One region of the Desulforapulum autotrophicum HRM2 genome, then DNA from elsewhere that is predicted to be linked to it. Evidence: predicted binding sites of a transcription regulator. Region 1 holds the regulator's gene; each other region holds the start of a gene.
What was found. Region 1 encodes sigma-54, which starts transcription at its own class of promoters, with help from an activator protein. Its sites were predicted from a motif close to TNTGGCACANTTTCTGCTNT; they were not measured.

Region 1 (2,210 bases):
ACGGCTTGAGATTTCAAGGGTGCTTGCAACCGACCCTTTGTTCATCCTTCTGGATGAACCCTTTGCCGGGATTGACCCCCTGGCCGTGTCAGACATACAGAAAATCATCACCCACCTCACTGAACTTGACATCGGGGTTCTGATATCTGACCATAACGTGAGAGAGACCCTTGGGGTGTGCAACTTCGCCTATATCATGAATCAGGGAGAGGTGATTGAATCGGGAAACCCGGAAAAAATCACCTCCAGCGAAATTGCAAGACGATTCTACCTTGGAGATAAATTTAGGCTCTGATTATGGCTTTAGGACTACAACAAAACTTAATACTCACCCAGCAACTGGTGATGACCCCCCAGCTGCAGCAGGCGATAAAACTACTCCAGCTCTCCCGGCTGGAGCTTGCCGGGATGATCGAGCAGGAACTCGAGGAAAACCCGGCCCTGGAAGAGAGCATTCAGGAAATAACCCAGGCAGAGGCCCGGGAGATTGAACGTGAAGCCGACACCAAAGACCAAAACGAGGACCTGAAAGAGGTCACCATTGAGGAAAAACTTTCCCAGGACACGGACTGGGAAAGCTATATCAACGAATACAACTCAACGGGAAGGGTTCACTCGGAAAGAGATTTCCAGGAGGCCCCCAATTACGAGGCATTCACCTCAGCCAAAAAGACCCTTGAAGATCACCTTCAGTGGCAGCTTCTCATGAACAGCCCAACCCCTGATCAGGAACAGATAGGAAGCATGATCATCGGCAGCCTCAACGTTGACGGATATCTTTGTTCAACGGTTGAGGAAATTGCTGAACCCGGGGGTTTTGAAATCGAAGCCGTTGAAGCCATGCTCAAAACCCTGCAAACCTTTGACCCGCCCGGTGTCTGCGCAAGGGATCTCAGGGAATCACTGCTCATTCAGATTACGAGACTTGGCATCGAAGATCCGATGCTTGAACGGATCATCACCCGGCACATGAAAAACCTGGAGAACAAAAACTACAAGAAAATCGCAAAGGATCTAGGCATATCCATAGATCATGTGGTTTCAGCCGTGAACGTCATCAAATGCCTGGAGCCCAAACCAGGTCGAGAGTTCAGCACTGAAGAACCCCAGTACATTATTCCAGACATCTATGTATACCGGGAAGGCGATGATTTTAAAATTGTCATGAACGACGACGGCCTGCCCAAACTGAGGATAAACCGTGTATACAAAGAGGCAGTCGCCAAGGGCACCAAGATATCAAAAGAGACCAAGACCTACCTCAACGAGAAGATGCAGAGCGCTTCCTGGCTCATCAAAAGCATCCACCAGCGACAGAAGACCATCTATTCTGTCATGGAGAGCATCATCAAGTTCCAGCGGGAATTTTTCCTCAACGGGATCACCCAGTTAAAACCCATGATCCTGAGGGACGTGGCCGAAGATATCCAGATGCACGAATCAACCATCAGTCGGGTCACAACCAACAAATACGCATACACCCCCCAGGGGTTATTTGAACTTAAATATTTTTTCAATAGTTCCATCTCAAGAACTGATGGTGATTCAATGGCTTCGGCAAGTGTCAAGGACAAAATCAAACTTATTATTGAAAAGGAAGATCCTCAAAACCCCTACAGCGACAAGCGACTGACAGAGATATTAGAAGAGGCTAACATCAACATAGCCCGCAGAACCGTAGCCAAATACAGGGAGATGCTTCACATTCTTCCGTCAAGTAAACGTAAACAATTTTAGGGAGGTTTTTTTTATGCAGACATCCGTCACTTTTAAACAGATTGATCCTTCCGATGCATTAAAATCCTATGTACAGAAAAAGGTAGACCGATTTGACAAAATGCTTGAAAGCCCGGCAGAGGCAAACGTGGTTCTGTCCGTTGAAAAGATTAGACACATTGCCGAAATAACCCTTGTGTGTGACCGATTGAAGATCCATGCAAAGGAGGAGTCTGAAAACATGTACTCGTCCATTGACACCCTTATGGACAAGGTGGCAGGCCAGATAAAGAAAAACAAGGACAAGATGCGACGCCACATGTCAGGCAACAAGGCAAGCATCAAGGACAATGATATTCTCCTCACCCCTCCCGAGGCCGCCTCGGACACCTCCACTCCTGAAGTGATCATGGAGGCCATTGACGTAAAACCCATTGACATCGATGATGCCGTTATGGAACTCAACTCTGGTAAGGAAAATTTCTTTGTGTTCA
Region 2 (2,210 bases), 2.1 Mb from region 1:
CAAAGGCGTCAAGGGAATCATCATAGCCTAATTTTTTCTTGAGAAGTCCCACGCTGAAATACCCAAGGGCACCTCCCACAGCTCCCATGATCAACGAACAGGGCAGGTTGACAAAACCGGCCCCAGGCGTAATGGCAACCAGGCCTGCCACAACCCCTGAAGCAATGCCGAGCAGGGTGGGGCGCTGGCTGTGATACCACTCCACGGCCATCCAGGCAAGGCCGCCAGCTGCAGCCGAGGTATTGGTGACAAGAAAGGCAGATCCGGCAATGCCGTCTGCTGCAAGTTGACTGCCCGCATTGAATCCGAACCAGCCAAACCACAGAAGGGCAGCACCCAGGGAGGTGAGGGCAATACTTGAAGGAAACATGGCTTCGCGCCCGTAACCCTCCCGTTTTCCAACCACAAGGCAGAGTACAAGACCTGCAACACCGGCATTGATGTGGACCACGTTACCCCCTGCAAAATCAAGGGCTCCCATGGCGTGCATCCATCCGCCGCCCCAGGCCCAGTGGGCAACCGGCGCATATACAAAGGTGATCCAGACAACGGTAAAGAGAATCCAGGATGAAAATTTCATCCGGTCCACTACGGCACCCAATACCAGGGCTGCTGTAATGCAGGCAAAGGTCATTTGAAAAACGACAAACACGAGGGTTGGAATGGTTCCCGTGAGGCTTGTATGGTCTATCCCCATGAGAAAAAGATATTCCAGGGTCCCGAAAATGCCACCCACATCACTGCCAAAGGCAATGGTGTAACCCCATATAACCCATACCACGCTTGCCAGACAGTAGGCCGTAAAGGTCATGGCAACGGTGTTTAAAAAATTTTTTGATCTGGACATACCCCCGTAAAAAAGAGCCAGTCCCGCCGGTGTCATCACCATAACAAGGGCCGTTGCCACAATGACCCATGCCGTATCGCCCGAATTCAGAGTCGCGTCTCCGGCAAAGGCCATTGTTGACGATGCCGTCACCATGGCCCCGGTCATGAATAAATTTTTCAGTTTCATTTCCCCTCCCTCAAAAAATTATAAGTTAGCAAACGTGTTTTAATTTCGTAAACCTATCAATAAAATGCAAAGAGGATGCCATGGGAATCTGGAATAAGTTATCCAACTGAAAGCATTCGTCTTTTTGTTTTTTGAACCGGGCAGCAGGTGTTGACTAATAACAGATTTGTAATAATAAAAACAACATAATTACGTTTTTGCACGATCAAATGAGGGGGGTAAAATAGTGCTTGCAAACATCATGGTTCAGGCGTATATTCCTCCGCTATCATGAATCAGACCGTGAGGATTTCGTGAGGATTTCGTGAGGTTTTTGATTGTCCCTATTAACACATATCAACGTATGAGGCATGCTCAAAATGGAATCTCTATCAAGCAGAGTTTTCAAATTAACCTTTATCTTATGTATCGCATTTTCAGGAATGATGATTGGTCTTAGGGGCGCCACGCCATGGACAAGAATTTCCTGGCCCCAGGCATTTACGATTCATCCTGCCATGTGTTTCGGGTCATTGCTTTTGACCCTTGTTGTTGTAGAACTTGTCTGGCGGATTGTTCTGGCTGTTCGATACCGGCCGATATCCGACTGCGAAACATCCCAGTTACCCCATTGCACGGTCATAGTTCCTGCGTTCAACGAAGGCGTTCAAGTTTACAAAACCCTGAAAAGTCTTGTCGCGAGTGACTATCCAAAGAAAAAACTACAGCTCATTGCCGTTGATGACGGCAGCCAGGATGACACCTGGGACTGGATTAAAAAGGCCAAACAGGAGTTGGGCAAGGGCCTGAAAATCATCCGGCTGCAGCAGAATCAGGGGAAACGCCATGCCCTTTATTCGGGCTTCGTGAAAAGTACGGGCAGTATTCTCATTACCGTGGACAGTGATTCCATGGTTGAACCGCTGACCATCAGACATATGGTGGCCCCTTTTGTAAAGGATGCCAGGGTCGGTGCCGTTGCCGGAAATGTCCGGGTGCTTAACCGGGAAAAAGGAATGATTCCCAGGATGCTGGATGTGGCTTTTGTCTACGGTTTTGATTTTATGAGGGCAAGCCAGAGCATGGTCAATACGGTGATGTGTACCCCGGGTGCCCTTTCCGCCTACCGAAAAAGCGTTGTCATACAGGTGCTGCCCGAATGGCTGCATCAGACATACTGCGGTCGTCCAGCCAATATCGGCGAAGACAGGGCCAT
Region 3 (2,210 bases), 860 kb from region 1:
AAAGCGCGAACTTGCCAAAATCGCCGCCACAGGGTGAGTTTCTAAAAAATTAAACGTTCATTCCCCCATGAAGGGGCATAAACTTCCTGTTAAACATGTCTTCAGACAACCATTTAATATCTAAAGAATCGTCTGGGTTTGTGTGGAATGGCATAGGGTATTGTTGAACGGAATGCTGCGGAACAATATATTCTCCCACGACATCGGGCTGAATGGAAAGAGGCTTGTGCTGGTCAGTTCTGATGGGCGGGGTAAAAAAGCGAACAAAGGGGTTGGCCACAAGCGTGTTGTTGGCCGGAAGCTGAATCAAGGGGCTTTTTTTGACGAAGAAAAAATGATGAAGATTTGTTTCCGGGGTATTGTTCCCATAACGCTGCATGAAAGCTTCTTCTACTTTCCGTAGGTTTACTCTCAGGGCAACGGCAGGATTTTTATTGACTTTGGGGTATGCTTTGACTTTTCCGTTGCCCAGATCGTCAAACAGCAGGAGTTGCTTATAAACCGGTGCATGTTTAGGATTAACCGTTATAACCAGGTCGTCGAGATGGAGATGTTCCTTGGCATATTTGAATAAAATCTTGTTACCTTGCATGAGCGTGTTCTGGGATCCATCCCTGATATCCGGGTGTGTGGCAAGGCAACCGACCTCACCGATCCTTCGTCCCTGGGCCCTCAGAAGATCCAGTTCTTTGCCAAAGATGGTGTCCATTGGCAACTTGTCTGGTGAGTCCGGGAACAGGCTGGCAGTAAATATGAGTTTTTTATTCTTTTTACCGATGAACACAGCGGTTTTATCAAACAAATGATTTTTAAGAATCCTGCACGGACATGAAATCTCCTGTGCATTGACATACCCTTCCTCAATATAGACATCCTGGACAAGCTTTAATGCGGTAAAAAAGTCTTGAATACAGTCCGCAGGTTTGAAATTATACTGGCTCATTTTTTTTTCATCTATTGTGACCAACTGTCTCAATGTCTCATTTTTGATGGGTTTTATTTTAGCTTCATGCATAAGTTCTTGTTCCTCTTTGGTTGGTGCAAACTTCTCATTTTTAAAACGGATTGGTTTTCAAATCCCGTTGTCGTGACAACAGGACCAAAGTAAAGCAAAAAGGGGGCCGGAATATAAATTTGATACGTAAAGTTTAAGGAGAAGGTCGGTTTTGTCGAAAAAGTATATTGATTTCAGATGGTTGTATGTGCAAATAATTTCTTTGCTCGTCAAATGAGAGATGGTGTTCCTCAAAAAAAAAGCCAATCATTCTTTTAAAGTTGTATGAAAAACCCTGCATTGAAGTCAATGTATTGAATAACTATCTGAAAACAAATAAGAATTTAGCGTTAATATGCTGTATGGAAAACCATACGCAAAAGAATAGAGCAAGTCAGGATTCTTTGAAAAACAAGGGTCTGAACATGGACCCGGGAAGTGTATGAAAATCACTACAGGGCATCCCTGAAGTCTTCGGCTTTAAGTCCGCATTTGTTCATCAGGTCATAAAAATCAGCCCTGTATTTGCCAGCCAGCTTTGCAGCGCGGCTCACATTTCCCTTGGTCAGTTCAAGCAACTGAATGATATATTTTTTTTCAAACTCCAGTTTTGCCTGTTTGAACGGTTTTAATTCATTGCTGGTCTTGTCTGGTTCCAACAGGATCATGTCCTGGGAAATCACCGATTCACTGGACATGGCAACGCAATACTCAACAATATTTTTCAACTCCCTTACATTCCCAGGCCAGAGGGCAGTCATCAACTTTTTCATAGCGCCTGGCGAAAACTGACTGACATTTTTTCCCATCTGCTGACTGAAGTCATTTAAAAAACAATGGGCAAGGATAGGAATGCAGTCGCGCCGTTCCCTCAGGGGCGGCAACGTTATGGGGATGACATGAATTCGATAATAGAGGTCTTGCCTGAAGTTTCCTTTGGATACCTCCTCGGCAAGTTTTTTATTGGTGGCAGAAATAATCCGAGCTTCAAATTTAATTTTTTCACTTCCTCCCAGGGGATAAAACTCGTTTTCCTGCAATACCCTGAGTAACTTGGCCTGGATGGAAATCGGAATTTCAGATATTTCATCAAAGAAAAAGGTCCCATTCTGGGCCTGTTCCAAAAATCCTTTTTTGTTTTTTGCAGCACCGGTAAATGCGCCTTTTTTATAACCAAAAAGTTCACTTTCAAACAACGATTCAGGGATGGCAGCAC
Region 4 (2,210 bases), 840 kb from region 1:
TAATTTTCTATCTTTTGAGAATCAGATGTACAGCCTGAAAACACAAAAAAAATCAAAAAGACCATGATGCCCAATTTAAAAATCTGACGATCCATGTTTCCCTCCTGAAAATAATCGGTTCATCATTCTAACTTGCAACAGCCTACTTTTTCAATGGTCTTTTGATATTTAGAAAATTCTGCCAATAAAAAAAGGGCAGGATGTTACATCCTGTCCTTTTTAAATATCCGTTTACGAATCGAAATTATACTTTTTTTCTGCTGAATCCGGCAAGGCCGATCAGGCCAACCCCGAAAAGAAGCATTGTGGCCGGTTCCGGAACGGTTGCACCAGTACCACCGCCTGCTGCAGTACAGATAATTGCTTCAAGATCAGCTTCAACGGTGCTGGCTGATCCGGATACGCTAGTTGCAGTAGAAACAAAAGTCCCACCGGTGGCACCAAATGTATACCCTCCCCCTGTTCCGCCAATGGCCATCGCTTGGAACACGTCATCACGATTGGGTGCATCCGAAGCATAAGAGGCCCAAGGTGTTCCAACCATTGAGAAAATCATGACACCGGCACCAATCGCAGCCTGGTTAGCTGAATAAGCGGCAGCCCAATCATTCTGTTCTATCGGATATCCATCTTCGGTCCCTTCATCACCAATTGTGACAATCGCTTTATAATAATCCTGCCCAGCTGCTGCACCACCAACCATCCATGAAGAAGCATAAGCAGAACTTAAAAGATCGTTTACAGCCGGCGCATTGTCTTCATCATGGTTAACTGCCGAACCATTCAGCACTTGATCAAAAAGACCAGTATAACTTCCATTGATCCCATAAAAAGTTGCCTGGATCCAGACATCGCAGTCAGGGCATGCCAGATTTGTAACCAGATTATTCATGGCCGTGCTAATCTCAGATGCTTCGTCATTCATTGAGGAGCTTGTATCAATAGCAAAAGCAATATCAAGAATAACATCAGCAGAATCCTTGTCTGTTGCATCGCCGCCAGTCAGATAGGCTGCCGATGCGTTCATCGCAAACCCTGAAAAAGCTATCAGGGTTGCTAAAACCAATAAAAATCGTTTCATTAAAATTCTCCTTTTTAAAAATATCATGAATATACAACTACATAACCTGTGATTTTCACAATCAAAAACTGTGCCAAAACTCAACATATTAATATTATAAGCAATTTTTTATGGTATGAAAAAAAAACATGAGCAATTGAGTAAAAAATTATATAATTTTGTGTATTTTTTTTTCACAATTGAAAAGATGAAAAGAACGATGATGATGCCCCATAGCAGTGGTTCATGCAAAATCAGGTTGGTGCAGTTGAAAAAATAGGTTGTTTTAGCCCAAAGTGCAGTTGACTTATGTATCAGGGTTGTCGAAAATATCAAAGATACTTGCATAAAGGTTAACTGCCCCAACATTCAACAATTCAAATGGTATCTGCAAAAATTCCTGAAATGATCATTACATCAAAAAACCAGATATTGCAAAAAAAATCATTTGATCCGGTTTTCTCCAGAGCGGTCTCAAAGGTTGCTGTTAAGATTTGTCAAAATGACCGGACTGACAGAAGCAATGTGGGGTACCTTAAGAGCTGGCTGAAGAAGATTTGGAAAGAAGACAGTATGAGGATGACCTGGGCCAAGAAGACTTGTGATAAATCCCATCAGAAAGGTCAAAATTATCGATTTGAGAGAGCTATAGTTTTTTCTAATGTCCAACTATTCCTCGAGAGACATATCGCTATAAAACGAGGTTTTTGCCCGATAGTTGAAGCAAATAGAAGTATCGTTATCAATAGGACTCGATATCAATCCATCTAAGCCATAGCTAAAGCCCTTTCTTTGGTCGTTTCTTGAAGGATGGGAACTGCTGGAATACTTTTAGTAAATTCCTTCCATAGTCTATAACTACCGCTATTCGATGATTATTGGAGTTTAACACTGTTTAGGGTAAATTTTACCCTGGGTTTAGGGTAAAAATTACGCCCATAGAATATATAACTCAACTTTCTGAGAAGTAAATTCATCTCTATTCCCCTTCCAATAGGGGCGTTTGCCGATTGGAAAGGCCGAAATATACAAGTGCTTCACCCATTATCAGGTCGAGCATGGAATTTATGATCTTCTCAGACAAGTTATGAACCTTTCGTAACGTAGCCATGGCTAATTGCATTATCCTCGTTAGTGCATCAAGGAAAGT

Region 2: HRM2_RS22960 (ammonium transporter) is a predicted target of sigma-54. The motif match lies at 1,079-1,098, and genes of this name have one in related genera.
Region 3: HRM2_RS10175 (N-acyl amino acid synthase FeeM domain-containing protein) is a predicted target of sigma-54. The motif match lies at 1,107-1,126, and genes of this name have one in related genera.
Region 4: HRM2_RS10275 (PEP-CTERM sorting domain-containing protein) is a predicted target of sigma-54. The motif match lies at 1,140-1,159, and genes of this name have one in related genera.

Annotation. Positions count from the first base shown of each region.
Region 1 covers NC_012108.1:3,172,589-3,174,798, forward strand. Annotated here, with positions in the region: gene lptB (LPS export ABC transporter ATP-binding protein) at 1-295, shown strand, start outside; gene rpoN (RNA polymerase factor sigma-54) at 298-1,737, shown strand; gene hpf (ribosome hibernation-promoting factor, HPF/YfiA family) at 1,751-2,210, shown strand, end outside.
Region 2 covers NC_012108.1:5,222,666-5,224,875, reverse strand. Annotated here, with positions in the region: gene HRM2_RS22960 (ammonium transporter) at 1-1,015, opposite strand, end outside; gene HRM2_RS22955 (glycosyltransferase family 2 protein) at 1,438-2,210, shown strand, end outside.
Region 3 covers NC_012108.1:2,308,935-2,311,144, forward strand. Annotated here, with positions in the region: gene HRM2_RS10170 (HDOD domain-containing protein) at 1-37, shown strand, start outside; gene HRM2_RS10175 (N-acyl amino acid synthase FeeM domain-containing protein) at 50-943, opposite strand; gene HRM2_RS10180 (sigma-54-dependent transcriptional regulator) at 1,447-2,210, opposite strand, start outside.
Region 4 covers NC_012108.1:2,333,505-2,335,714, forward strand. Annotated here, with positions in the region: gene HRM2_RS10270 (tetratricopeptide repeat protein) at 1-95, opposite strand, end outside; gene HRM2_RS10275 (PEP-CTERM sorting domain-containing protein) at 245-1,081, opposite strand; gene HRM2_RS10285 (IS4 family transposase) at 2,040-2,210, opposite strand, start outside.